Regions from separate parts of the Corynebacterium sp. H113 genome, predicted to be linked through region 2. Evidence: riboswitches for the same ligand, from Rfam matches in the RefSeq annotation. Region 2 holds a riboswitch; the other holds the start of a gene.
The links. Region 2 has a riboswitch for thiamine pyrophosphate ahead of thiC (phosphomethylpyrimidine synthase ThiC). Riboswitches for the same ligand answer to the same signal wherever they lie in the genome.
Positions count from the first base shown of each region.

Region 1: another riboswitch for thiamine pyrophosphate. It lies ahead of thiO (glycine oxidase ThiO); the one in region 2 lies ahead of thiC (phosphomethylpyrimidine synthase ThiC).

Region 1 covers NZ_JBBHKZ010000004.1:272,481-287,380, forward strand. Annotated here, with positions in the region: gene WG938_RS09545 (acyl-CoA dehydrogenase family protein) at 1-813, shown strand, start outside; gene WG938_RS09550 (CaiB/BaiF CoA transferase family protein) at 816-2,003, shown strand; gene WG938_RS09555 (TrkH family potassium uptake protein) at 2,231-3,556, shown strand; gene WG938_RS09560 (potassium channel family protein) at 3,616-4,275, shown strand; gene WG938_RS09565 (thiamine phosphate synthase) at 4,291-5,079, opposite strand; TPP riboswitch at 5,096-5,199, shown strand; gene thiO (glycine oxidase ThiO) at 5,191-6,351, shown strand; gene thiS (sulfur carrier protein ThiS) at 6,428-6,658, shown strand; gene WG938_RS09580 (thiazole synthase) at 6,687-7,502, shown strand; gene moeB (molybdopterin-synthase adenylyltransferase MoeB) at 7,502-8,731, shown strand; gene WG938_RS09590 (DUF2853 family protein) at 8,856-9,173, shown strand; gene otsB (trehalose-phosphatase) at 9,215-10,012, opposite strand; gene purB (adenylosuccinate lyase) at 10,075-11,505, shown strand; gene WG938_RS09605 (MerR family transcriptional regulator) at 11,649-12,470, shown strand; gene WG938_RS09610 (RBBP9/YdeN family alpha/beta hydrolase) at 12,543-13,229, shown strand; gene WG938_RS09615 (MaoC/PaaZ C-terminal domain-containing protein) at 13,413-14,441, opposite strand; gene WG938_RS09620 (3-oxoacyl-ACP reductase) at 14,485-14,900, opposite strand, start outside.
Region 2 covers NZ_JBBHKZ010000002.1:542,431-557,330, reverse strand. Annotated here, with positions in the region: gene WG938_RS03750 (hypothetical protein) at 1-1,316, shown strand, start outside; gene WG938_RS03745 (hypothetical protein) at 1,432-1,698, shown strand; gene WG938_RS03740 (alpha-amylase family protein) at 1,805-3,121, opposite strand; gene WG938_RS03735 (M20 metallopeptidase family protein) at 3,118-4,470, opposite strand; gene WG938_RS03730 (M18 family aminopeptidase) at 4,467-5,852, opposite strand; gene WG938_RS03725 (patatin-like phospholipase family protein) at 5,900-6,811, shown strand; gene WG938_RS03720 (glycosyltransferase family 87 protein) at 6,844-8,172, opposite strand; gene thiC (phosphomethylpyrimidine synthase ThiC) at 8,436-10,142, opposite strand; TPP riboswitch at 10,141-10,261, opposite strand; gene WG938_RS03710 (LuxR C-terminal-related transcriptional regulator) at 10,433-11,290, shown strand; gene WG938_RS03705 (MFS transporter) at 11,579-13,075, shown strand; gene WG938_RS03700 (NAD(P)-binding protein) at 13,233-14,900, opposite strand, start outside.

The sequences.
Region 1 (14,900 bases), on a different contig from region 2:
TGGTTGTTGGAGCAGTTGGGACTTCCCGTTGACGATGCGATCCGAACAGTAGCGTTCCTTAACCGGCAAGGCCACAGTAATCGCGCACCATGGGTTAGAGAAGCGGATAGGATCGTGGTAGTTCGCCCGTTTGGGGAGACGGATACGGACGGATATTCCTCGTGGCAAGTAGCAGATATCGAAAGGGGAAAGGTATCGATTGAGGACATTCCTCATTATGGGAAGGAGCCGCGTTCGAAGATCAGTCTGCCAAATGAAGCAGGAATTGAGTGGCATGAGCTCTCGAATTCCAAGTTTCACTTGCTCTATCTTCGAGGTGCTCTTGCTAGGAGCGTTCAAGTAGTTGCTGCGTTAGAAACCGCAACTGTGCTGGCAAGGGAACACGTTGTTACGCGCCACCAGTTCGGACGACCTGTTGCTCGATTTCAATCAGTTCAGAATTTGATTGTAGACGCAGTTGCGGAGGCAACGCTTGCTCGATCAGCAGTAGAAGTAGCTCTGAAGAAGGCGGTCGAAACTGATCTTGACAGCACTGATAGTGCCTTTTATGTAGCAGTAGCAAAATCAGTAGTCGGTCGAGCGACTTCGATAGTGGTGAGGAATACTCACCAGGCGATGGGAGCGATGGGTACTACGGAAGAACATTCGCTCCACAAGTTCACTAATGCGGCGTTAACCTGGCGTGGCGAGTTCGGCTCGCCACATTCGTGGGAGCAGAAGTTGGGTGAAGCAATGAACACCGGGGCCGTCGACGATGTATGGGGAAACATTGTCGAAGGCGTTGAAGTTGAGATTCCGGCGGCGATGGTGTGAGTATGAATTCCGCTCTAGATGGACTAAGAGTTATTGATATTTCGCGTGTGCTGGCAGGCCCGTTGTGTGCTCAAATGCTTGCAGATCATGGTGCGGATGTCATAAAAGTGGAACCGCCCGGTGGGGACGAGACTCGTTTTTGGGGCCCCCCGTTCTTTAGAGAAGAACAAAGCGCATACTTCACAGGATTGAATCGCAACAAAAGAAACATATCGGCCGATCTCAGTACCGGAGATGGACAGCAACTCCTACGGCGACTTCTCTCAGGAGCCGATGTTCTTATCGAGAACTTCAAAGCTGGGACTTTGGCAAAGTGGGGCTTGACTGATGACGTGATTCGAGCTGATTTTCCGCGTTTAGTACATTGTCGGATCACAGGGTACGGAACGGACGGGCCGATTGGAGGAGCACCAGGATATGATGCTGTAATCCAGGCATGTTCAGGGCTGATGAGTATAAATGGTGATCCCGATGGGCCAGAAATGAGGATTGGCATTCCACTAGTCGATATTGTGACTAGTCAAAATGCATTATCTGGAATTCTTATGGCACTTCATATTCGTGAGCGCAGTGGAAAAGGGCAATTGATCGATATGGCTCTCCTGGACAATGCCATGTCTATCTTGCATCCGCACGCTTATACTTACCTCGCCTCAGGAGAAAACCCAAAGCGTACAGGGGTTTGCCATCCAACGATTTCTCCTTATGAAACTTTTCAGGCTGCGGATGGTCCTTTCTTCTTAGGTGTAGGGAACGATCGACAGTTCAAGTCGGCAATGCAAGTGCTCGGTGCAAATGATTTGGCTGATGACCCGGACTTTGCAACAAATCCAGCCAGGGTGGAAAACCGGGATCGACTACGTGAGCGCATCAGCGTGCTTGTCCAAGCTTGGTACCGAGATGATCTTGCGCTCGAACTGACGGAGGTCGGTGTACCTGGAGGTCCAGTTAATCAGATCAGTGAAGCACTCCAGGATCCACAAGTACTGCATCGTCAAATGGTGGTGAACATCGAGGGATATACGGGCGTAGGAATCCCAATCAAGCTCACTGAAAACCCGGGCAGAGTCAAATTCGGTCCACGGAGAAAGGGTGCTGATAGTGCGAGTATCTTGAAAGAACTCGGTTACTCGGATGATGAATCCGAAGCGCTGATGGGGGCGCGTGTCGTCGCGGGCATTGCCGAGTAGAGAGGCCTAAAAAGAGCGCTGCCAGCAGATCAAAGTGACAACCTTCATACTTTCTTCTGTTGCCCGCTGAGACATATCCGACAAAAGCTGGTGTGCAGCCCTAGAGAGGTCTACTCTCTCCATTCGTGAAAACGTTTCGTCAGCATCGAAACGACAACTCCGATCTCCGCGCGGTTACCTTCCCACCACGGTTGAAACCAACCACGCTCGTTGTTGTTTGTTACGCGATGCTTATTGCTATCGGCACCGCCGTGCTGATGTTGCCGATTTCTACCTCCGAACATGCCATTACCAGTGGTAGTGGCACAGTGGGCGATCGAACCAGTTTCCTTGATGCCCTCTTTACAGCTACCTCGGCATCGTGTCTCACCGGTCTCATCACCGTTGATACGGGTACTCATTGGTCTGGATTCGGTGAATTTGTCATTATCACCCTAATCCAACTGGGCGGCCTAGGCTTCATGACTATCGCCTCCATCTTTGGTCTCATGGTTGCCGGCCGTCTCGGCATCAACCGACGCGCTGGCGCTCGTGTGGAGGGACGCGGTGTCGATCTGGGTGAAGTTTCGTGGGTTGTTCGCGCAACCATCATTTTCACCGTGATAATCGAGCTGTGCTTGGCTGTCCTCCTCTCTTTCCGCTTCTACTACGCCTATGACTATCCGTTACCGCGTGCGATCTGGGAAGGCATTTTCCACGCGATTTCCGCATTCAACAACGCTGGCTTTGCGCTGTACACGGACAATGTCATCGGCTTCAACACCGATGCCCTGGTGATCCTGCCACTCGCATTCGGACTCATGGTCGGCGGTATCGGTTTCCCTGTCTTACTTGAAACTTTTCGACGATTCCGTCGTAAAGCACAAGGACAACCAGCACACCGCTGGAGTCTGACAGCACGGTTCACGTGGATCGGTACCGCCATGTTGGTGCTCGCTGGCTTCGTGTTGGTGGCTGCAGCGGAATGGAACGGCGCGTTGAAAGGACTCAGCGGGCCGGCCAAGGTGCTGAACGCGTTTTTCGCAGGCGTGAGCCCTCGTACTGCGGGATTTAATGCGTTGGATTATTTGGATTTCCATCCGTCAACACTGCTCGGCACGGATATTTTGATGTTCATCGGCGGCGGTTCCGGTGGTACTGCGGGTGGTGTGAAGATCACGACGGTCGCCGTCATCGTCGCTGCGGTGCTCGCGGAAATTCGCGGTGAGAAAACGGTGTCGATTCAGCAGCGACAAATTAGCCCTCGTATCGTTCGTCAATCGTTGGCGGTTTTTGCGTTCGGTGGTGTGCTCTCGATCGGCAGTTTGGTGGCCATCATGTTCATGGCACCTCAGTTCACCACTGATCAGATTGCGTTTGATGTGGTGAGTGCGTTTGCAACCGTTGGCTTGTCAACGGGCATCACCCCAATGCTTCCCGCCGGCGCCCAAGGTGTGTTGATCATGCTCATGTTTGCTGGTCGCGTTGGTCCCATCGTGCTGGCGACGGCGTTGGCTGCACGCACGAAGAATCGGCTTTACGAATTCCCGGAAGAACGACCGTTTATCGGTTAGCTCGTCACTGCAATTACCCATCCGCGACTTACCCGCACTTTTAATCAGGAGAGATCCTCATGTTTTCACGTCGAGCTGACACCTCACCCGTGGTCATTCTGGGTATGGGCCGCTTCGGCCAGGCCCTTGGCGAAGAGCTTCGTGCTAACGGTATCGAAGTTCTCTGCGTTGACTTTCGCGAGCGTGTAGTCCAAGAATTGTCCGCTACCTTCGACCATGTTGTCACCGCCGACACGACGCAGCCGGAAGTTCTGCGACAGCTCGGTGTGCATGAAGCCGAGCGAGTTGTCATTGCCATCGGCAGCGACATCGAAGCATCGCTGCTGACCGCATCCGCGGTCGTCGATATGGGAGTACCCCTGATTTGGGCAAAGGCCGATAATCAAGCTCATGCGAAGATCCTTGGACAAATCGGAGTCCATCACGTGATTCGCCCGGAGGCAGACACCGGACGTCGCGTCGCGCACCTAATCGGTGGCAAGGTACAGGACTATCTGGAGTTCGACCGTGATTTCGCAATCGCCAAGATCGTGCCACCCGTTGCTGTGCAGGGCAAGAACGTGAGCGAGATCAATGCGATTGCGCCCGTTACGGTGCTCGCGCTGCGTCCACGGTGTGAACGATTTCGGCCAGCACTTGATGACGATATCGTCAACGCTGGCGATCTGCTGATTGTGTCGGGGCCCGTCGAAAAGCTGGAGGACTTCGCTAGTGACTAGGGGAGTAGCGGGCATTTAGCGCTGGGTGATTGCTTCCTTCAGCATCCGCGCCGCTTCCTCCGGATTGGCAGCATCGGTAATCGCACGAACCACAACGATGCGTTCTGCACCCGCGTCGATGACCTCGCCGACCCGCTCCTGATCAATGCCACCGATAGCCCACCATGGCTTTACAGGATCGACAGTGACCGCCCGGCGCGGATCGGTGACGTCAGCAACGCTGCGTTGGCCGGCTTCGGCTGAGCTGGCAGCACGTAATTGCGCGACTGCTGCAGCTGCTGCTCGCACAGTGTCGAGGCCAACTGCTGCACGATTCGGCTTCGTTGGAGTAGCCCATACTGGTCCGATCACTGCGTAGTCGATACCAGGGTCTGCGAGAGACTCGGCGAACATGTCCGCATTGCGGTTGGAACGCCCGACGAGCATGTCGTCGCCAAGCAAACGACGCACTTGCGCAGTAGTGAGATCCTCTTGGCCGACATGGAGAATATCCGCATCGACGAGGGCCGCTACATCCGCGCGGTCGTTGACTGCAAAGAGGCGATCATGCTCGGAGGCGACGTCGGCAAGTACTTCGACGGCGTCGATTTCGCTGCGTGCATCGATCTTCTTATCTCGCAGCTGAATGATGTCCACGCCACCTTCGTATGCCGCGTGCAGGAATTCGCGTAGATCACCGCGATCGGCACGCGCGTCAGTGCAGACGTAGAGGCGGGCTTCGCGGAGCTTCGCTTGACGACGCTCACGCGCAGGCGATACCGCACTGTTGCCGGTGATGGGCTGTAACAAAGGTTCGGAAGCCATAGGCCTATGATAGGGGTAACAATTCCGCGGGAGCCTCGACCGAGGGGCTGAGAGGGCGCAATGCCGACCGCTACACCTGATGCGGGTCATGCCGCCGGAGGGAGGAAGGCAGTGGACACTGCCTCAAAGCCTGAGCAACAGTCAGACCAGAAGTCCGTTGTTGTTGCTGGTGCAGGCATTATTGGGCTGGCTACTGCATGGCGGTTGCTGCGCCGTGGCTGGCAGGTCACTGTGCTTGATGCCGAACCGGTTTCTGGCGCATCCTATGCCGCAGCTGGCATGCTTGCACCCGTCAGCGAAGTGGTGTGGGATCAGCCGACGCTGTATCCGTTGATGATTACCTCTGGCGAGATGTACGCGGAATTTGCGCAGGCAGTGGCCAAAGAATCCGGCGAGAATGTCGGCTATCTCGACAGCGAAACGTTTGTGTGTGCTGGTGACGCAGCTGATCGACAGACGCTGACCGACCTGATGTCGTTGCAACACCAGATGGGTATGGAAGTACGTCGGATCACTGCGTCTGCTGCGCGCCGGGCTGAGCCTGCTCTTGGCCCAGGTTGTGTCGGGGCCGTCGAAATTCCCGGCGACCATCAAATCGATCCCCGCTTGTTTACCACTGCTCTGCTGAAGATTCTGCGGCAGCAGGTCGTTCGCGCTCAGGTATCCGAAGTTCTTTACGACGGCGATCGCGCCATTGGGCTACGCGATACCGAAGGCAGCGACTACCTGGCAGATGAAGTCCTGTTGGCAGCAGGGCTGAATACTGGCGATATTGCCGGTTTGCCAGACACCTTGGAGCTACCACTTCGCCCTGTGTATGGCGATGTGATCCGTATGAACGTGCCACAGCGGCTGCAGCCACTGGTCACTCGCACAATTAGGGGCATTGTGCAAGGCCGACCGGTGTATATCGTGCCTCGGGCAGATGGCTCAATTGTTCTGGGTGCGACCTCCCGCGAAGACTCCATGTCGGGTGTGTCTGCCGAGGGCGTCCACCAACTTCTTCGTGATGCCTACCGGCTCGTACCGGGCATTCTCGATTGCGAAATTACTGAACTGACGACACGCGCTCGCCCAGGTTCTCCAGACGACGTTCCAATGATCGGTCGAGTTGCCCCACACTTGACGGTGTCCACCGGATACTTTCGACATGGAATCTTGCTCGCTGCTGTCGGTTCCCTAATTGGCGCTGACGTTGTGTGTGACAACGACGTTGATCAAGACATTGCTACTGCCGTTGATCCGTGGCGCTTTAGCGATGCCCGGCCGTGAATGCGCAACCTTGTAATGCGCAATCGTGACTAGACCAAAAGACACCCCACTAGACGTGACACGAAAGGCCACCACCATGACCACCACTGTTAATGGCGAGGCATATGAGCCACGCGACAACGAAACGATTCTTGACCTCGTCACTGCTCATTCTGGTCGCGAGCTATCTAACGATGGAACGCCGGCAGATGGTTCACGTTTGGGAATCGCGGTTGCTGTGGATGGGGTCGTCGTCAGGCGAACCCAGTGGGCGCAAACACCGGTAGCTGGGCAGATCGACATTGTGACGGCAGTGCAGGGCGGCTAAGAGCGAGAGCTAGAGGAGACTTCTGATCATGACTGACAACACTGCAGGCACCTTGAACATTGGCGGGTTGAGGCTGAATTCGCGCCTCATCATGGGCACGGGTGGCGCGACGTCGATGGATACGCTGGAACGTGCGCTTATTGAATCGGGCACGGAGCTGACGACGGTCGCGATGCGTCGTTTCGCAGCTGGGTCGCAGCAATCAATTTTTGCAATGCTCGAGCGCAACAACATTGCCGCGCTGCCAAATACTGCTGGCTGCTACACCGCGCGTGATGCAGTGTTGACAGCACAGCTGGCGAGGGAAGCGCTGGAGACAAATCTGCTGAAGCTCGAAGTCATTGCCGACGAAGACACGCTGCTGCCAGATCCAGTGGAACTCGTCGCTGCGGCAGAGGAACTGGTCAATGATAATTTCGTTGTGTTTGCGTACACCAACGACGACCCGGCGTTGGCTAAGCGACTTGAAGATGTGGGCTGTGCTGCGGTGATGCCGGCCGGTTCGCCTATCGGTACTGGCCTGGGTATTTTGAACCCACACAATATTGAACTCATCGTGGAACGCTCTCAGGTACCAATCATCTTGGACGCTGGCATTGGCACCGCCTCCGAAGCTGCGCTGGCCATGGAGCTCGGTTGCGACGCGGTTCTTCTCGCATCTGCTGTCACTCGCGCACAAGACCCCGTGGCCATGGCGCGCGCCATGAAGTTCGGAGTCGAGGCAGGTTACACAGCTCGCAATGCAGGGCGCATCCCACGACGGCGTTTGGCACAGGCAAGCTCGTCGTTCGATGGCATCATCACCGAACGCGTGGGTACCTCCCGCGAGGAAGAGTCGTTGTAGTGGCAAGGCAGCCAGCGACCGCGGTACCACTTCCGCGTTTGTCCGAGCGCGATCTGCGCAGATACGCGCGACACTTGACCTTGCCGGGCTTCGGCGGAGACGCGCAGCGTCGACTGCGAAATTCTCGAGTACTTGTCATCGGTGCAGGCGGTCTCGGGTCGCCGGTTTTGCTGTATCTGGCTGCGTCTGGGGTCGGACATCTCACAATCATTGACGACGACACTGTCGATGAATCCAACCTGCAACGGCAGGTTCTCCACCGTGAAAGCGATATTGGCCGACCGAAGGCCGAGTCTGCGCGCGACGCAGTGTTACGACTGGACTCGGAAATGTCGGTTGAGGCGATCGTCGGCAAGATCGACCCGGACAATGCGTGTGAACTGTTCGAGAACCACGACATTGTGCTCGATGGAGCCGACAACTTTGCGACGCGGTACCTATCCAACGACGCCGCCGAAATCACCAAGACACCCCTGGTATGGGGAACGATCTCGCAATTCCAAGGGCAAGTGTCGGTGTTCTGGCCCGGGCGTGGGCCAATGCTCCGCGATTTGTACCCGGACATTCCCGACCCCGACTCCGTCCCTTCGTGCGCAGCCGGTGGGGTGCTTGGTGCGATGGTTGGCCAAATCGGCTCCATGTTGGCAATCGAAGCCATCAAAGTATTGACGGGTGTTGGCGAGCCAGCGATCGGGCGCCTTTTGCTTATCGACGTCCTCGTGCCAGAAGTTCGCACTCTACAATTCACGGCCGATCCCGATAGGGAACCGGTCACAGATTTGTCGGATATCGAGGACGTATGTGGTGACTCCGCGTACTGGGCAGAGGAATCTGAGCAGGAGCGGAAGGAGCAGCAGCAAACTGCCGATGCGCCTATCAGGGATGGAATCTCGGCGTATGAAGCAGCCGACATGTTGTCGAGCAGCGACGTGCAAGCGATTCTTGTCGATGTACGCGAAGCGCCAGAACTGACTCAAGCTGCAATTGATGGCACCATTCATATTCCTCTGGGGCGAATTCGCCAGCAGGGATGGGCAGCGGTCGCACGGTCTGTGCTTGACGATTCGGTAGCTACTGCCACCGATGTCATCGTCAATTGCCGATCCGGTCAGCGGTCCCAACACGCCATTGACATTTTCATGATGGATCCAACAACGCCACGGGGAATCCGGCTGCACAATCTCAATGGCGGAATTCTTGCGTGGTTGACGGGGCCAGGAGCGTCGTAAAGCAAATGCACCTATGCTGGTAGATGAAGCTTTTCGATAGCTTTCAAAACCACATGGGTGTCGCAGCGACAGAGTTGTGTTTGGTTGTCGGTTGGCGTTGCCCAGCACTACCTAGGAGGACACAATGGCCGACTGGATTGCCGATGTCAAGAAGTACGCACCCGACGCAGATGACGCGGTGCTGGAGAAGATGCTCACCACGTACCGTTTGGTGCTGAGCAAGCGTGACTCATCGCTTGTATCATTCAGCGATCCAGCTGAGCTGGCAACTGTGCGTGAGAATTTCTTGAAGAAGAAGCTCGGCCTTACCGACGATGACGCAACGCTAGATGCCGCGATCGCTGAAGTTGGCGAAAAGATGAAGGACGGTACCGTCAACGGGCGCTTGGCTGTCTACTACTTGCTGGCTGAGAAGTTCGGCAAGCTGGACGTGTTCAAGTAGTCGCGAGCGTCGGTCAGATGTGACATCAAGCAGACACGACGTCATTCAGACAAGAACGTAGCCCTCGCATTAGCCAGCGCGGTGAGATAGTCGGCGACAGCGTCGATATCCGCAACGCGGTGGCGTGCGAGGGTTTCGCCGTCTCCGACCTTGATGCCGAAGTCGCCGTCGCCCAGCACTCGGAATCCGTTTTCATCGGTGACGTCGTCGCCAAGAAATACGACGCAGGAAGCCCCGAAGTCGGCCTTTGCCCGCTCAATCCACGTTCCCTTTGTGATGTCCAGGATCGAGAACTCGACGATGCCCTTGCCATTTGTCATCGTCACTTCACGGTCCGCGTACTTCCTCGCCCACAGCGCACGCGATCGCTCCATGATGTCCTCAGCTTCTGCAGGATCACGCTGCTGTGTGCCAAGCACATGTGTCACCAAATTCACCGGCTTCTTCTCCACAAAAGCACCCTCATGCTTTGCGACGACCGTCTCCAAATCGTCTCGCAATTCCGCATAGATTTGCTGCTGCTCGGGCGTGAGAGACACCGCCTGCGTGGATGATTCAGCGCCGTGAGAGCCGACGAGCATGACCTTTTCGCTAGTGGGGCAAAGCGTCGATAGAGTCGCGAGCTCGCGTCCAGACAACACCGCTACGTTGGTGTGTGGCATGGTGGCGAGGCGGTTCAGAGCGCTGATTGCGTCCGGATGGACAGGAACGTCATAAATCTGGGTCGAGTAACCAGCGAGAGTGCCGTCAAAATCAGACACGACGAGCAGGTTGGCTGCCGTGGCTGGGGTCTGCGTTGTGGGTGGGGTGGGAGCTGTCTGTTCGTCGCGTTCACTCATGGTTTCCAGTGTTCCACCAATCCGTCGACCAGGTAATCCAGCTGTCATGGAATACTAGAAGCGTGGCTGAGAAAAAGAAGATCGCAAACGTCCTCGCAAACCGATACGCTTCCGCTTCGCTGGCGCAGCTGTGGAGCCCAGAGCACAAGATCGTTCTGGAGCGTCAGCTCTGGATCGCCGTGCTGAAGGCTCAGCAGGCTCGTGGCATCGAGGTTCCGGGGGGCACCATCGAGGCGTACGAGGCCGTGGTGGACCAGGTTGATTTGGAGTCGATTGCGAATCGTGAGCGCATCACGCGCCACGATGTCAAGGCCCGCATCGAGGAGTTCTGTGACCTTGCGGGTACGGAGCACATCCACAAAGGCATGACCTCGCGTGACTTGACCGAGAACGTTGAGCAGCTGCAGATGCTGCAGTCTTTGCAGGCTGTTCGCGACAAGGCAGTGGCTGTAGTTGCGCGCACCGCGGAAAAGGCCGCTATGTACCAGTCGTTGGTCATGGCTGGTCGTTCCCACAACGTGGCAGCTCAGGCAACCACTTTGGGTAAGCGTTTCGCATCTGCTGCAGACGAGATGCTGCTGGGCATCGAGCGCGTCAATGAATTGATCGACCGCTACCCGCTCCGTGGCATCAAGGGCCCAATGGGTACCGCTCAGGACATGCTGGATCTCCTTGATGGCGATGAAGCCGCACTGGCGTCACTTGAAGCTGAAATCGCTGAAGGTCTTGGCTTTACCCGTGTCTTTGATTCGGTCGGTCAGGTCTACCCACGCACCCTGGACTTCGATGCGCTGTCTGCGCTGGTCGAGCTGGGCGCTGGCCCATCCTCGCTGGCCACCACAATCCGCCTGATGGCAGGCAACGAAATTGTGACCGAGGGTTTCAAGGAAGGCCAGGTCGGTTCGTCCGCAATGCCTCACAAGATGAACGCTCGTTCCTGTGAGCGTGTGACTGGTTTCCAGGTCATTTTGCGCGGTTACATGATGATGCTGTCGGAGCTCGCAGGTAACCAGTGGAACGAAGGCGACGTATCGTGCTCTGTTGTTCGTCGTGTGGCGCTGCCAGATGCGTTCTTCGCTATGGACGGCATGTTCGAAACATTCTTGACTGTGTTGGACGAGTTCGGTGCATTCCCAGCAATGATTGACCGTGAGCTGGAGCGCTACCTGCCATTCCTGGCGTCGACCAAGGTTCTGATGGCATGTGTGCGTGCTGGTGTTGGCCGTGAGGAGGCTCACGAGGTCATCAAGGAGCACGCCGTAGCAACCGCATTGGATATGCGTGAGAAGGGCGCGGAGCAGAACTTGGTGCAGCGTCTGGCTGCAGATTCCCGCATTCCTTTGGACGAAGCAGGCCTGACTGAGGCATTGGCTGACCGTCACGCATTCATCGGTGCAGCAGAGTCCCAGGTTGACCGTGTATGCGCACGCGTCAACGCCCTGGTTGAGAAGCACCCAGAGGCTGCGGCATACAAGCCAGGCGAGATTCTGTAGTTGCGATACCTGGCGGTGTAGAAAGCCTGGGGTAGAGCGAAAGGGGCAGTCAGCTGTTGCTGGCTGCCCCTTTGTTTACTTTGCCTGCGCTGTGGCCGTCAACCACTTGCACTTAACGCTGCGTCAAGGAGTGAACTGGTCTCATGCGAGACACAGAGATTGATTACACAGATGGCTCTGAGCTCACGGTAGGTGAAGCCGCAGATGTTCTTGGCGTGACAGCACGAACATTGCGTCATTGGGATTCCATCGGACTGCTCGTGCCCAGCTGGCGCACGGCAGCAGGCCATCGTCTCTACCTCGATGCTGATATCGAGCGTGCCCAACAGATCTTGGTGTATCGGGAAATCGGTGTTCCGCTCGACGAAGTCAAAACACTTGTCGACGGTGCCACTAATCCTCGAGACCATCTCATTCGGCAGCGACACCTGCTGAAAGAACGTGCCTCGCATCTGCACCGAATGATCGACGTAGTCGACAATCTTCTGGAGGCAATTGACATGGATAAGAAGATGACTGCCCGCGATGCAGCCGAAAAGTTTGGCGGAGGCTGGCGACAAGACTGGGCTGACGAAGCGGAGCAGCGCTGGGGTGACTCGGATGAATTCGCGGAGTCCGCTCGTCGCAACGCGAACCGTACGAAAGACGAATGGGCGCAGATGTACGCAGACCAGGACGCGCTGGTCGCAGCACTTGCGGAAGCCGTCCGCGCGGGCACGAACCCGGACTCGGAGCAGGGGCGTGAGATTTCGGCGAAGCACCGAGCGGGGATTGAAAAACACTATGAGTGTGGACATGCTCGGCAAATGTGCTTGGCCAGGATGTATCTCGCGGATTCGCGGTTCCGCGAGGCATATGAATCCGAAGACAAGGGAGGCGTGCCAGGTGCAGTCGAGTGGCTGGTCGCAGCTATCGAGGCGGATGCGCGGGCGCATGGTGTCAATCCTGACACCGCGACGTGGTGAGGATCCGCCTGATTCAACTCAAATCCGTTTGTTTTCACCACGGAACTGTGATCTGCGACATATGTTTGCACTATGACGAATCCGGAAATCACTGATGTCCCAGAGGGATACCTCGCAGCGCACCCTGAACTGGAAGAAACACTAGGTGGTCGCGCGCCGAATGGCCGTGACTTGGCTGGCTTGCGTCGTGTCGTAATCGTGCACGGTTTCGGTGGTTATCCCGAGAAACACTGGTACCCGTGGCTAGCAAATGAACTGGTCGCTGCTGGTCTGCCGGTGACTCGGGTTGCGTTGCCGTCGCCGAAGAATCCGGATCGCGCGGAGTGGGAGCGGGCGCTCGAAGAACAGGTCGGTTCTGTGGATGATGCGATCGTGGTGGCGCATTCTCTTGGTTGCGTTGCGACGATCTCCCACATCGAGCACCACCCTGAAGACAAGCCACGTGGTCTTGTTTTTGTGACGGCATTCGACAAGAAGGTTGAGGCAATTCCCGAGGTCGATGGCTTCGTCGGTGAAGGTGCTGACAGTGACGGCGTGGCGCGTCGGACTCGTCATGTTGCAATCGTGCACTCCGACGAGGATCCCGTGGTGCCTATCCATAATTCCCAAGAGATGGCGAAGCGCTGGGAAGCGGCGGTTGAGGGAACGGACACGACGGTGCGAACAGTCGAGGTGCCCGGCGCGAAGCACTTCCTGTTTGGGCATGGAGTGACCGAAGTGCCGGAAGTGCGCGATCTTGTCATGGAGATGCTGGACTAGTTGGGAGCGTTCGGCCCAGCTTCGGCCGGCTTTGGTTGTCGCGGCGATGTGACTGGGGTGACTGGCGTAGCTGGGGTGGCAGGGGGTCGGTTGGCCGGGTGGCTGGTTGTGGATGGTTGTGGATCGTTTTGGCGTGGGCCCTATCCCGGCGTTGCGCGAAGTTCACGCAACGCATTAGGTGCGCTAAATGTCCCGTACGGTCGCTGTGAAGTGTGGTCGCTTCTTCTTGCGATTCCATGCCACAATGTCCATGCCACCGCGGGCATCCGCTGCATCAGCAACGCCAGCACCAGCAGCGCCAGCACCTGCGGCTCCCGTGCCCTCAGCAACTTCACCAGCACGAGTAATCGACAGCATTACTGACGCTGGCAGTACGACCGGGGTCGCGAAGTCAATGGCGAACTCATATGGCTCACCAGCAGGAACATCAGAGGAAGCCAGTGCCTTCGATGCCGTAAACATGCCATGCGCAATCACTCCTGGCATACCCAATGCCCGCGCTGCCACACCATTGATGTGAATCGGGTTCCAGTCTCCGGATACGGCAGCCCAGCGACGCCCCACATCCTTCGCTAGCTTCCATTGCGCAGTTGGCAGCGGGGGAGCGAACAACTCACGCCAAGTGTTCCCTCTAGCTGCGCGCTGCTTCTCGACGTCGTCAAACCCGGCGGCATCCTTCAAGCGCACGCCCTTCGCCAGGTAGACGGATTCCTCTTCCACGAGAATCTCCGGCAGCACTGTGTTTTCTGGAGTGGCTGCTTCGTGGGTGTCGTCGTCACGCGAAGCTCGGACGGTGGAAACCAGTACTACCTCGGTTCCTGCGCGGTGGGCGCGGAATTCCCGAATGGAGACCTCGATGTCGACAGTCGAGCCGAGTTCTACGGCACCGAGACGGCGGTAGGTGTTCGACGTGTGAATGAGTCCCATCATGGGCAGTGGGAAGTCATCGGCAGCCATGAGTTCCATTTGCACTGGCATGAGCAGGGCATGGACATGGCCGAAAAATGCCTCATCGACGCCGAGACCGCTTGCAGTCCTAGCTCCGACGAGATCGCGGAACTTATCGTCGCGAGAACGCGACACTGCCACGTTATGCACCGCGAGCATTGGCACCTTTACGTCGGTGGACGTAGGGCGCTTCTTTGCGGAGCCCGCAGCAGCCTTCGCATAGAGAGGGCCCAGCGACGGAATGGCCTTCAAGGTTTTAACCATGGAGAAACTCCTTTCGGAAGTTCAATACGCGACAGAGCATCGGCTAAGCGCCCACGATGTTCTGGCCGCACACACGAAGCACATGGCCATTGACACCGAGAGCCTGATCGGAGACGAGGAAGGAAATAGCCTGGGCAACATCGCCAGGCTGCCCGCCCTGCTGCAACGAATTCACGCGACGCGCGACCTGACGATTCACGAATGGAATCGCAGCGGTCATATCCGTCTCGATGAAGCCCGGCGCGACTGCGTTGATGTTTCCACCACGGCGCTCGAACTCGGCAGCTGATGCCTCAACCATCGCGATGACTCCGGCCTTGGACGCCGCATAGTTCGTTTGGCCACGGTTGCCCGCAATACCGGACGTGGACGCCATCGACGCGATACGTGGCGACTTCTGAAATGCCTCATGAGCCAGCAGCTGCTCGTTCATGGTCAGCTGTGCCTCGATGTTCACAG
Region 2 (14,900 bases):
CAGTTGGGGTCATGCTCGCGTGTGGTTTCTTTGAAAAGTCCCTCGCTGTGATGCCGGTGGCTCTCATGGTCACGATTTTTGTGGCGTACATGCGCCGGGAGCGGATTGGAAAGGTGTTGCACCGTGGCCGCACTTTGTGGCTCGTCACCGGTGTGCTGACGGTGCTCTGGGCGGTGCTGTATGCGGTGACATCACTGAACACAGCGCGTGAGACAGCAGGGACACCTCGCATGGAGCTGTTCTTCAACGGATTCGGTCAGCTCCTCGCTGGGCTCGCAGGCGGACCCTGGCTATGGGATCGCTGGGCACCAGGGCAGCCATTCGCAGCGGCACCAACTGGACTCATTGCTATCGGTGGCATGCTCATTCTTCTGACGTCTGCAGTCAGTGTCGGTCGGGACAGTCGCGCGTGGGCACCATGGCTCGGCTGGCTGGTATACGCAACCACCGTGTTGTTGGTGATGACGGTTGTTCGTTCCGGAGTTCACACTTCTGATGTTCTCGCCCATACCCTGCACTACTACGCTGATGTCGCACTTGCGCTCGGTTTTGCTATCGCAGCGTCGTTCATGGGGATCAACTTTGAACATTCAGCTCCGCCACTTCCGCAACGCACTCGTGAGCTGATTTTGGTGTTGGTCATTGCGTTGGGGTTGTCGTCAGCGGTCTCCGTCGTCACGTTCCGCAACGCGTGGCGTGAAGACACAACCGAGCAATGGCTCGAGACCGCGAACTCTTCGTTGGAAAAGGCACGTGCTGACAGTCCGACCATTTTGGATCAGTCAGTGCCATTTGAAGTACTCCTGCCAGTCGCGGCACCAGCGAATACCTACTCGCGAATTTTCGCAGATGTTAGCGAGGATAAGCGTCCGGCATTTGCACGTGTCACAGACAAGCCACGAATGTTCTCCAACGACGGTTCCGTTGTTGACGCCGCGGTAACACCGGTGACGCGCATCGCCCAAGGAGATGTTTCAGAATGTGGAACCGAAGTTAAGGCGAATGCTTCGGGTACGGCGCAGGTGGATATCCCGATGTCGGACATCATCAAGCTTGGCGATTGGGTGGCTGAGTTCAACGCAACCGCATCATCCCCAATGGATGTGCGGCTAAGCCTGCCCAATCCATTTGAGAACGACGAGCAAACACGCAATGGATCCACTGCGGTCCATGTCGGGACCGAGTTGTCCAGGCGTTGGGTCGCCGTTTCTGGTGGCGGAAACACCTTCCGTGTGAATATTGAGAAGGCGGATCCACATGCTGTTTTGTGCGTCGGCGCGGGGGCGATTGGCCCGCTGGTTCCCGCTAATCCCTGAGAATCTACTAGAATGTCTGTAAGAATCTCATTCGTGAAGACGCATGTACTCGTGAACTAATAGCCACAGGTACAACGTGCACAGCTTTTTCAGCTTTCTAAGAGGAGTCCATTTCATGCGTAACCGCTTTGTTGGCGCCATCGCCGCTACCGCTATTGCCGCTGCAGCCCTGGTTGCTTGCTCGCCACCGAATGAGCAGCCTTCGGATATTAAGGTCACCGACCAGGAGAAGGCTGAAAAGCCTTTGGGCACCGGCTCGAAGGATTCCAAGAAGGAAGACACCAAGAAGTCGGGCGCTGAATCTGAGTCCGCTTCCGAGTCGGAAGCTGCTGCAGAATCTGAAGCTCCTGCAGAAGGCGCTGCTGAGCCAGCTGCTCAGTAAAGCTCCGCTTAGACAAAATCTCACCAAAAACCCGCTCGCTGCGACGGTCCATTGACCGAGTCGAGCGGGTTTTGTCGTGTTCCGTATTAGTTTTTGTGGCTATGAATTAGGATGCCGGGAAACGGAAATCGACGGAATCCCCTACTGCGACGGTTGCGGTTGGTGAACCGTCGATGCTCAGCGTCACAGTCAGCTGACTGTTGCTACCATCCGTTGCCTTGGTGACGTAGGACAACTTCTCGTTAGCCACCTCGGTGATCTCCGTGATGGCGGTGTGCAACCAAGGATGACGACGTCGCAAAGCAATCAGCTGCTGATGTGCCCGCAGGATCCACTCTCCGATAGGCGACAATTCGTCTGGAGAAGGTGGCATCAATGGGCGAACCTGATCATCACCACCAGCACGATCCTCCTTCACCCCGGTATAGCCCTGTTCATCGCCGTAATAGACCACTGGCAAGCCACCAACGGTCATAAGAACAGTCAATGCCAGAACAGCCTTGTCCTGCCCTACCTTGGACGCAATGCGCGTGACATCATGGTTTCCAACGAATGTCAACGGCACAAAGGTTTTGAGAAATTCATTGTGGCGCTTGAGAGTCCACTCAAGCTCAAAGAAATTCTTCTCCTTCAGCGAAGACCAAATTGACTTCCACAGCTCGTACTCTGTGACGGCATCGAAAGTCGAGGTTCGGACAATATTCGGGTAGTCGCCATGAATGACTTCACCGTAGAAATAGGCATGCGGATACTTCTCACGCAAACCAGGAAGAATTTCGGCCCAGAACTTCGGATCTACCGCGTAAGCAGCGTCTAGACGCCAGCCGTCGACACCCCGTGCCAACCAGTAATCCATGACCGAGGCAACAAACTCCTTCGTCGCTGTCGACTTGTGGTTGAACTCGATCAGATCGAAGTTGCCTTCAAAGCACGGTGCGGACGGTGGATTAACCGAACGATCGATGTCGAACAATTCGGCTTCCGACGAATCAGGATCCTCCAGTGCAGTACGGAACATCGGAGCTTGGGAGCCGATGTGGTTGAACACGCCGTCGAAAAGTACCTTGATTCCTCGATCATGAGCATGCGCGATCAATCGCACCATGTCGTCCTCAGTACCAAGCCGGGGATCGATACGGAAGTAATCGAGCGTGTCGTAACCATGACTCGTCGATTCGAAAACGGGCCCCAGCTGCAGGACATTCAAGCCCATTCCCTGGATGTAGTTGAGCCACGGCAACATACGATTCAAACGCGGTTCATGCTCAACTGGAGCGCCAGGAGCGGACTGCACAGCAATTTCGTGTTCGTGGATTGGTGCACCGACAAAACCCAGCGGATACACGTGCCAGCCAATTGCATGCTCCACCCATGCTGGGCTTGGCACGCGCTCCGAAGAAGGTCGGACAGTGTTATTACTCATAGTTTCCTCTTTACCACTTCTGCAGCCTTAGATTGTGGAGTGCCGAATCCTGGTTTCACAGGTCGTGGCGGCAGTATTCCTGCAGGCTCCATGCGATTCTCGCAGTCTTGTGGCATTTCCGGTGCAGCTGGGAATCCAGGGGCGAGTGCATCAAGAGCAATCTGCACTTCCACCCGAACTCCGGCATTCATGGCACGCTCAACGACATCGAACCGAGAGTTGTGGAGGAAAAATGGCATGCCCACTTCCGGACCGCCGCCACCGAGGAACATATAGCAGCCAGGGACTTCACGGGAGAAATAGGAAAAGTCATCCGACGGCGACCATGGTTCAGCCGCAAACACTCGATGTTCGCCAATGGCCTTGACCGCAGCGTGCCAAGCACGATCCGAAGCTCTGTCTGCATTGACCACCATTGGGTAAGGAATTTGCCACTCGAAATTCGCCTGAGCACCATGAGCTGCACAAACGCCGTTGACCAACGTTTCGATCCGATGACAGATTGACTCCCAGTCACTTTCGTCAACAGAGCGAATGGATACTTCCAGCCTCGCGGTATCTGGAATGACGTTTCCGACTTCGCCGGAATGCAACGCACCCACGTTGACAATGTTCATGTGCCTCGGATCGAGGTTTCGACTGACAATAGTGTTCAGCAGCATCGTCGCTTCACTGGCGACAAGAACAGGGTCGACGCTCAGCTGCGGATTCGAGGAGTGTCCACCACGACCGCGAATGCCGATGGACACGATCCCCGACATCGTGGACACGCGACCTCGGCAAATACCGACGTGCCCCACTGGATGTGGTGCGACATGGAAAGCGTAGACCTCATCGAGCTCGTCTGCAGCGCCCGCTGCCACCAATTCGCGAGCGCCACCAGGGAGGGATTCTTCGGCGTGCTGGAAAATGCACACCACCTTGCCATGCAACTGGTCACGCATGCTCTGTAGAATCTTGGCGGTGCCGAGCAGCATGGCCGTGTGCACATCGTGTCCACAGGCATGCATAACGCCCGGGTTGCGGGAAGCGAACTCCAAACCTGTTTCTTCTTGGACAGGTAGTGCATCAATATCAGCGCGGAAGCCTACTACGCGCCCAGTTTCAGGGTCGCCTGCAGTACCGGCAATGGTGCCAATTACGCTCGTAGGGGTCAGTCGAACGGTCGTGATCCCCCATTCCCGCAGCAGCTCTTCAATGAAGTCTGCAGTCTCAAATTCGCGGAAGCTGAGCTCTGGGTGGGCGTGCAAATGGCGACGCCACTCCACTACCTCTTCCATTGGCACCGTAAAGGACGTGGTACTTCCCGCGCGAACATCGGTCGTTGTAGTCGCAGTCTCCTCGGTCACGTGTGGCTCCCCATGGTCGTCGTGGTCCAGAACGAAGTGATGAGTTCCATCATCCACCACGGATCCTTCACTCCGCAGAGTTCTCGTGGTGAATGCATTGACAACATCGCTGCGCCAAGATCGATCGTCTCGATACCAAGCCGTGTTGCCGTAATCGGCCCAATGGTTGATCCACACGGCTTATGGTTCGCCGACACGAAATATTGCACCGGAATAGTCTCGCCGATCCGTTCCGATGCTTGCTTTGCGACGCGCTCCACCAATGCTTGTCCCACTGCATTGGTGGCATAGCGCTGGTTAGCGTTGATCTTTAGGACAGGTCCGCCGTCGAGCTGCGGATGATGCCCGGGCTCATGCTCTTCCACATAGTTCGGGTGAACTGCGTGTCCACCATCGACGGACAAGCAGACGGAGCGTCGATACATGCGCTGAGTCATGTCCCCCGTTGCTCCGGCGGCGGTGGCGATTCGTGTCAGCACGTCGGCAAGCAGTGGCCCCGCAGCACCAGTGGTAGAGGCAGATCCCACTTCTTCGTGGTCGAAAGCAACGAGAACTGGAATGGTGTTGGTGGCCGGAGGTGTGCCGGTAGCCAGCATGTTCTCGAAAGCAACGAGAGATGCATGCACGCTGAGGAGGTTATCGAGGCGCCCGCACGCGAGGAACTCGTTGTTCAGACCGAAGGTTCGTGGGCGCTGGGTATCACACGAAATAAGATCCCATGCGACGATGCGCTCCACCTCCATCCCCGCTGCAGCAGCAATAGCCTGATGAATACTGGTTTTAGCAGCCGACCCGGATTCTGGCAGCAGCCCGATAATGGGCACTGTGTGGCGCTGCCGGTGCAACTTCAACCCTTCCTCATTGACCGCTCGATTGAGGTGAATTGCCAACTGTGGGATACGCGCAATTGGGCCGGTACGCACGAGGTGCTCGGCACCGTCGACATCAACGACTCGACCTGCAAACTCAATCTCGCGGTCGGTCCACGCCCCCAGCAATGCACCACCGTAAACCTCACAGGCAGCCTGGGCATATCCTGCTGAGGTGACTACAGGATTCGGCTTCAACCGGAACCCCGGCGAGTCAGTATGCGACCCGACAATAGAAAAGCCCCACGTGGCGGGATCGTCGGCAAGCTCTGGCGGAACGATCCAGGCAACAGCAGCACCACCGCGTTGCATCACGTAAGTGCCCGCTGCAGCAGGCCACGGGTCTGCTTCAGTAACGTACGTGGCTCCGGCTGCGACCATGCGCCGAACCACTTCACCTGCTGCGTGGTACGAACTTGGTGACGCCACCACGAAGTCAATCAGATCTTCACAGTGCTTATGCGCTGGTGAGTCCGCTACCACCGAACTTGATTCCGAATAATCCGTGCTCATATACCCATCATTACTGATTAATCCGCATCACGTTAGAATTGCCATTCATGAACGCTCCTGCCGATGACTCGTTGCCACGCACTAAGGCCCCAAAAGTCGCTCTGATTTTTGAAGGCGGAGGCATGCGAAACGCCTACACCGCAGGCTGCGTGACGACGCTCCTCGAAGAACGCATCGATGTCGGTTGGGTTGGTGGAATCTCCGCTGGCTCTTCCCTGACATCGAACTACTTGGCAGGCGATATTCAACGGAATATTGGTTCGATGACGACAATCGCCGTCGATCCGAAATACGGCGGGTGGGGCAGTTTCTTTCGAGGTCGTGGCTACTTCGATTCGGAGTACATCTATCACACAGCGCCGATCACTACGTTCGAGAATTTTGGGCCTTTCCGCTTTGACAATGTGATGCAGAGTCAGATCCCTTTCCGCATTGGTGCACTAAAACTGGCTTCCGACGAAATGGTCTACTGGGGTCGCGAAGACATGACCGATGTCGATTCCATGATGACTCGCGTTCGGGCTTCGTCTTCACTCCCTGGCTTGATGAGCCCCACCATTATCGATGGCGAAAAATACGTCGACGGAGCGCTTGGGCCATCTGGTGGCATCCCGCTCGACGCAGCTGAAGCCGATGGTTTTGACAAGTTTCTGGTGATTCGTACCCGACCGGAGGGTTTTCGTCGTGAAGAATCGACCCGACCTGGACTTGTTCGTAGGGTGTTCCGTAAGGAACCAATCCTGGCTGAAGCGATTCTCGCACGCCCGACGCGCTACAACGCGACCGCTGAGAAGCTTGAAGAATACGAACGCCAAGGCAAAGCGCTGCAGTTCTTCCCTACTGATATGCGGATTAATAATCGTGAGCGCAACCTGGACAAGGTGCTTGAAGCGTACAGATTGGGTTATGAGCAAGCACAGCGCGAACTACCGAGGTGGTTGGAATTCTTGCAAGCTTAGGAGCAGATAGCATTTAGTTGCTGCACGCGGAGTTAATGTGCGCGGTGGTGACCGGCACTGTGCTTGCCGTACTGCTGGTGTGCCCGCACAAGATGTTCGAGTTCATCAAATCCCAGCATAGAGTCGCCGACATCGCGACCGTCGCCGTGAGCCGCATGTATACCTGCAGTGATCAACAACAACACCATTGCAGTGATCAGTGCTGTTATACCTGTGTACGGCGTGCCTTCAACAAGGGCAATGGCACCAGTCGGCATGGCCATCGGGAATACCAGCATAAAACCAACTGCCGCCACTCCACTCCAGGCAATGTGCTTGGTCCACGATGTATTCGACATCGCAAGAATTCCCGCAGCAAACATCACGACAAGAACGAGGTAATGCTCCCAAACGATCGTCGAAAAGGCGACACCAATTCCCCAAGCCATTGAGGCGAGAATTTGGAAGCGGTAGTAGCGATTCACCCAGGCAACAGCAATGGTGATTATGACCATTGCGACAGCAAGAATTATCGGCAAAGTACGGACGCTGCCTGGGTAATCCTGTACGAGAATGACCCCTGCCTCAGCGGGAATTTCATGTTTCAACATGGCTGATGACAAAGACTGATTCACTTCGCCAACCAACACGCCATCGTTGATGTCCTTCAGACTGCTCCACCATTTGTCCAGCAGGGACTTGTTCAGAGTCAACGCTGTAACCAAGAACGGCAAGGACATCACACCGATTGCTACTGCACCGGCAATCCAACGCCGGCGTGCAAACAACAGCACCGGAATGAGCACAATGGGTGTGATCTTCACTGCGGCCACCATGCCCAACACGATGCCTGCAAAGTACGGACTTCTCGACGATGTCGCCAGGGCATATGCCCCACCAGCAGTAACAAGCATGGTCGTCTGCCCGATCCACGTGACAGTCTGAGTCGCCGGCATCGCTGCAAGCGCGATGGTCGCCGCCGCTGCATATCCCCACGGCATGGTAGTTGAGTGCCAAAGGCGATATACCGAGGCGACCAGTACAACCATGGCAGCACCGGTCAATGCAGATAGCCACACGACGGACGTTTCAAATTCCATCCAATTCGTCAGTGGCGCCATTAGATAGGCCACGAATGGATTGTGGACGAAAGGATGCGGAAAAGGCGTTGGCAGCTCAGCAGCGGCAGACAGCCATTCGTCACCAGCGATAAGTGAAAACTCGTTTGGGTCACGGTCGTACAGGTGGTCAACCTGACCTCGATCTACAAGCATGCCGGCAATCCACAGCGATGCCCAGTCATCCGGCTGCTGGCGTTCGAACCAGGCCCACGCGTTGGCTACGCCCATGACAATGGCCAGAATTCCGAGCTGCCAAGACATTACTCCGGCTTCCGAAGCAGGTCGTTTCGGCTGACTATTTCTACGCCTTAGTAGAGACGTTGGCTTCTGTGGTGTCCGCGACGACCGTGTGCTTTCCGCCGGTCGTCGCGGTTCTGTCAGCCCTGTAGAAATGGCCATGCACCCCTTGTGGTTAACGTCTAATACTTTGCCCAGCTAAGATACTTAAACATATCTGGTTGGGCATTTCAGTATTCATCTCAGCGTTTCACAATTGAGTGAAGTGTCACGACATGGAATGAAGGCTACTGCCCCGCGATTGGCAAGTACACCTTTCCACCTGACTCTGCGAACTGATCCGACATCTCGGCCATACCAGCTTCGATAGCCTCGACAGTCTCCAACCCCTTTTCAGCTGCATAATCGCGGACATCCTGCGAAATGCGCATGGAACAGAACTTAGGTCCACACATCGAGCAGAAGTGAGCTGTCTTGGCTGGCTCTGCTGGGAGGGTTTCATCGTGATAGTCGAGTGCAGTATCCGGATCAAGAGCCAGCGCAAACTGATCATGCCAACGGAACTCGAAGCGTGCCTTCGACAGTTCGTCGTCACGCTCCTGTGCACGTGGCAGCCCTTTTGCCAAGTCAGCTGCATGAGCGGAGATCTTGTATGTAATCACACCGACCTTTACGTCGTCGCGATTTGGAAGACCAAGATGTTCCTTCGGGGTGACGTAACACAGCATCGCAGTGCCTGACTGCGCGATAATTGCCGCACCAATCGCTGACGTGATGTGGTCATAGCCTGGAGCAATATCAGTAGCCAGTGGGCCCAGGGTGTAGAACGGTGCTTCCTCGCACCACTCCTCTTCCCATTCGACGTTGACTGGAATCTTGTGCATGGGCACGTGTCCCGGACCTTCGATCATGACCTGGCAGCCACGGGACTTAGCGATCTTGGTCAATTCGCCGAGTGTCTTCAGCTCGGAGAGCTGGGCCTCGTCATTAGCGTCAGCGATAGAGCCTGGACGCAACCCGTCGCCAAGTGAGAACGTCACGTCGTACTGCGCCAAAATGTCGCAGAGCTCCGCAAAGCGGGTGTACAAGAAGCTCTCAGTGTGGTGAGCCAAACACCAGGCCGCCATGATCGAACCACCGCGCGAAACGATGCCAGTGACACGATTTGCAGCCAGCGGGACGTAGCGCAGCAACACGCCAGCATGGACAGTCATGTAGTCGACACCTTGCTCGCACTGCTCAATGATGGTGTCGCGGTACAGCTCCCACGTGAGCTTCGACGGCTCGCCGTTGACCTTCTCCAGTGCTTGGTAGATGGGCACAGTACCGACTGGTACTGGAGAATTCCGCAAGATCCATTCCCGAGTTTCGTGAATGTCGCTGCCCGTAGACAGATCCATGATCGTGTCGGCACCCCACCGAGTTGCCCACACCATCTTCTCTACCTCTTCCGAGATGGAGGAGGTCACAGCAGAGTTGCCAATATTTGCGTTGACCTTGGTAGCGAAACGCTTACCAATGACCATTGGCTCGATTTCAGGGTGCTTGTGATTCGCCGGAATGACTGCGCGCCCAGCGGCTACTTCTTCACGCACAATCTCCGGATCGACGCCCTCACGAGCAGCAGCGAACGCCATTTCCGGCGTAATGATGCCAGCTCGAGCCCATGCCAGCTGTGTCTTTACCTGTGGCGAATCATCTTTTGTCGGATCCGCAGCGACTGCCGGAGCCATCGACCACTGCTCACGAATCTTTGCCAGGCCAGCCTTCAAATCCAGTTGTGGATTCTCTTCGGTATACACGCCCGAAGTGTCGTACACATCAAAGTGGCCACCATCTGTCAGCTCAATGCGTCGCGCCGGGATGCGCAACGTAGCTGAACCAAATTCGTTTGCAAAGTCCACATTGTCATAGTGCTTGTGACTGCGATAGATAGGCCCGGTTGTAACTTCGCCCTCTTGTGGAGGGGCTGATTTGAGCGCGCGAGAAACCATAGTTCTGCACTGTCCTTTCCTACGCCGGAATTACCCGGCTCAGGTTCAATCGGTCGACACCCGATACCTGGTGTCCTCTCAGCGCCGGAGATTCGGTTGGCGCTCCCGTGGATGAAGTAGCAATAGCAACACTACATCGCCATTAGTCTTGCGTAGTGAAGTACCTACATCTTTGCTCCTCTACGTCGTTTACTTCACGACGATCACCCCTCCACCTTCTGCGCCAACCCGAGGCAGAGAAATCCTGGAAACTGCAAATTCCTTGAAGTTTCCATGGGTAAACTATGTGCATGTCTGCCCAATCCCGCCCGGAAGACCGGGAGCTACTCCGCCAGATGGTGCGTTCTTTGCGTCGCAATGCAGAGCTACCTGTGGTTTTCGCTGGGATGGGCAACTCAAACCAGGTTGTCATCACTGAAGGCGTTGGTCTTCTAACTGATTCTTTGCGCGGCCTGACTGTCCACTCCGGCGAAGGTCTTGGCGGATTGAGTTTGCGGGACCGCAGGCCAGCTGCGGTGACAGATTATGCTTCAGCAAAAATCATCACCGACAGCTACCGTAGTGAAGTCAATGTGGAAGAGCTGGGCTCGGTGATGGCCATTCCGGTGGTTGTCTCCGACCAAGTACGCATGGTCCTCTACGGTGCCTATCGGCGCACCGGCGCTATTGGTGATCGGGTACGCAATACAGGCTTGCAGATTGCCCGGCAGACTGCCGATGAGCTGCGCATTCGCGATGAGGTCGATCGTCGTCTTGCTATGGCAGAGGCAGCCCATGTGCCAATTATTGGCGAAGGGGTGAGCTCTGCCGATCGGGAAAAGCTCCGGGAAATCCACGCTGATTTGCGCTCGATTGCCGCTTCCACTGAGGACAGTGACCTGAAAGCTCGCCTCATGTCCGCATCCCAGGGCCTAGCGGGAATTTCCGGACTTGATGCCCCTCGGGAGGATCTCCCCCGTCTCACCGCACGAGAGTTGGACGTACTTGCTCACGTTGCACTCGGCTGCACAAATGCAGAGACCGGAGTGCGATTGGGACTGTCCGGAGAAACAGTGAAAGCTTATTTACGAAACGCTGCTACAAAGCTCGGAACGTCGGGCCGGCACGCGACGGTAAGCCGTGCTCGTACCCTCGGCCTGCTGCCGTAAAACTTCTTTTTGCTTTCTCTTAGAAATTATTTACTCGCACCTGACCATGGTGCGATTTTTTGTTTGTGCAGTACAACGGCATTTTTAACGGCGTTCCGAAGACTTTCCCTGTCCGTTTTTTAGTTATATTTACACAATATACCCTTTCGGGTATATGTGACCCAGAACACATCTACGTAGCTTTGGTCTTACCTTGCTAATCGGTCTTAACTACACCGTTCACCAAGCCGCGCACACCGAGTGCCGCGACGGTGTAGCCGACAAGACCCCGACGCTGGAGTTCAACTAGTGACTAATCAGACCACCTCGCCTACGGGGACCAATGTGGCAGCTACTCCTCCGCTGCCAAATCATGCCCCGGTTGCCACGACCACTGCATCGACTGCCCAGGAGCACAACGCTCCGGCTGTAGCAACCGGTGCAGCACACACGCCAAAGAAGGACAAGAAGGAAGCGACTCTTGGACGTGTCGCAACCGCTTCGATGATCGGTACGACCATCGAGTTCTACGACTTCTTCATTTATGGCACCGCTGCCGCTCTCGTCTTCCCGACGATCTTCTTCCCGAATATGACGCCACTGATGTCCACCATCGCGTCGTTCGCAACCTTCGGCGTGGCATTCCTTGCTCGCCCACTCGGCTCCATCGTCTTCGGTCACTTCGGTGACCAGCTTGGCCGCAAGCGCACCCTGGTATGGACGCTACTGTTGATGGGCTTCGCAACCCTGTTCATTGGCCTTCTACCTGGCTACCAATCTGGCGCCTGGGGATTGTTCGAGAACGGCATTGGCATTTGGGGTCCAATCCTGCTGGTAGCCATGCGTTTCGCACAGGGCTTGGCTGTGGGCGGTGAGTGGGCAGGTGCAACCCTGCTGACTGCCGAGTACGCACCACCAGGAAAGCGCGGACTGTACGCAATCTTCCCGCAGATCGGCCCGGCTATCGCATTCTTCCTCTCCTCCGGCACCTTCCTCTTGATCAGCGTTCTCCTCGGTGAGACCTCGGATGCCTTCATCAACTGGGGCTGGCGTATCCCATTCGTCCTCTCGGTCGTAATGGTCGCAATCGGCATGTACGTTCGAGTTGTCATCGACGAGACTCCATCGTTCGCTAAGGAGCTCGAGCGTCGCGAAAAGGGCGAAGTAGCCGAAAAGAAGACCTTCCCGTTCATGGATACCCTCCGCTACCAGTGGAAGGAAGCTGTCCTCGGTGGCGTCGCACTTGCTTCCCTATTCACCTTGTTCTACATGGGCACCTCGTTCCTGACCAGCTACGCAACCGGCACCTTGGGCCACTCCCGCCAGGCAGTTCTGGCAATCGGTATGGGCGCAGCAATTGTCTTCGGTATCTCCACCGCCCTGTCGGCGCTGTACTCTGACCGCATCGGCCGCAACAAGGTCATCCTGATCTCGACCATCGGCGCTGTTATCTGGAGCCCATTCCTGTTCTACATCCTTGACATGGGTACGCTGTGGAGCTTCACCGCAGGCCTCTACGGCACCCTGATGATCTTCGGCATCGCATACGGCCCAGCTGGTGCAATGCTCCCAGAGCTGTTCCGCGTTGACCTCCGCTACACCGGTGCAGGCCTTGCCTACAACATCGCAGCAATCCTCGGTGGCGCAATTCCGCCACTGTTGGCTGCAGCCATCGCAGAAACCTACGGCGGCTTCGGTGTTGGCCTCATGCTGGCTGGCTTCGGTATCACCTCGTCGATCGCAGTCTCCCTGATTCGTTCGAACCACTCCGACGAAATCGACGCTGACGGTCCAGCGACCGCATAACTAAAATCCTGACCGCGCCTATTAGCTTGGCGCTTAGGCGCACACGAACCAAAGCGTCACATCGCAAGTAACCGGCCTTTCCCACTACCTCGGGGAAGGCCGGTTTTGCATTTCCTATGCTTCGGAAGTTGGTGCGTGACGACGAACCGTCGTCACGCTAGATCTCTTCGGGGACCATCGAGATCGCGCCGCATGGGCACTCTTCAGCACAGACACCACAGCCCTTGCAGTAGTCGTATTTGAACTCGTACTCGCCCGATTGAATCTTCAATACCGCGTTGTCTGGACACACGCCGAAACAGTTGTCACAGCCAAAGCAATTGCCGCAGCTCATGCAACGACGAGCTTCGAACACAGCGGATTCTTCATCGAGGCCCTGAACAACTTCGTCGAACGTGGAAGCGCGACGTGGACCCTCCAGACGTTCGCGAACTTTGTGCGGAGCATCCGAGTAGTACCAGGTCTCCATGCGGTCGAGAGTTGCATCTCCAGGCTTTTCACCAGGGTCGTAGATTGAACCTCGAAGCCACGCATCAATATGCCGCGCGGCCTTCTTGCCATGGCCGATGGCAACAGTGACATTCTTTTCACTTGGCACCATGTCTCCGCCAGCAAAGACACCGGCACGACCTGTCATCATGTGCTCGTTCACTGCAACTACACCGCGATCTATAGTCACCCCGTCGACGTTTTCCAAGAGCGACAAGTCCGATTCTTGACCAAGTGCCATAATCAACGAGTCGGCTGCCAACTCTTCATATTCGCCAGTCGGCTGTGGAAAACCGTTCTCGTCGAGCGCCATCTTCTCAATCTTGATAGTGCCACCGTCCACGTGCTTGACCGTGGACAGCCAGCGCATAGCGATGCCCTCTTCTTCCGCTTCCACAACTTCAGAGTCGTGAGCTGGCATGCGGTCGCGGGTACGCCGATAGACAATGACCGAGTCTGTAGCTCCTAGCCGCTTTGCCGTACGCGCAGCGTCAACGGCAGTGTTGCCACCGCCGTACACAACGACGGTTCGGCCCAACAAAGGTTTATCGTCGCCCGTTGAGTCACCTCGAGCTTCCACATCACGAAGCACATCCACGGCATCCATAATGTTGGCCGCTTCACCGGCAGGAACGCCGATATTCTTGCCAATCTGTGCACCGACTGCGGTGAAGACAGCGTCGAACTCGTCAAGCACCGCGTCAATATCGTCGACGCGTACTCCCTGCTCGAATGTCACACCAAGGGCTGCAATGCGTGCAATTTCTGCATCAAGGATTTTCCTGGGCAGCCGGTAAGCGGGGATGCCATAGCGCATCATGCCACCCGGCTTGTCACCCAAATCGCGCACAGTCACCGTATGTCCGAGCCGCGCCAAATGGTACGCAGCCGATAGACCAGACGGCCCTGAGCCAACGACGAGCACTTTCTTTCCTGACGCTGGGACATCAGTAGTGACCTGCCAATTCTCTGCAATCGCTTTGTCGCCGAGGAAGCGCTCAATGGCATTAATACCAACTGCTTCGTCTACTTCTGCACGGTTACACGCTGTTTGGCAGGTGTGATAACACACGCGACCCATCACTGCGGGTAGCGGATTATTCAGCATAATTTCACGCCACGCAGCTTCATAGTTGCCCTCTTCTGCGTGATAGAGCCACTGCTGCACGTTTTCTCCAGCAGGGCATGCCTTGTTACACGGTGGCAATAGATTGACGTACACCGGACGCTCGGTACGCCACGAACCTGTCTGGTTCGACAGCGATGAGCCCACGCCCAATGAAATTGCAAACGGCAATGGCACTGGGTTCGAGCCTGCGGTTCCTGGAGTTCCAGC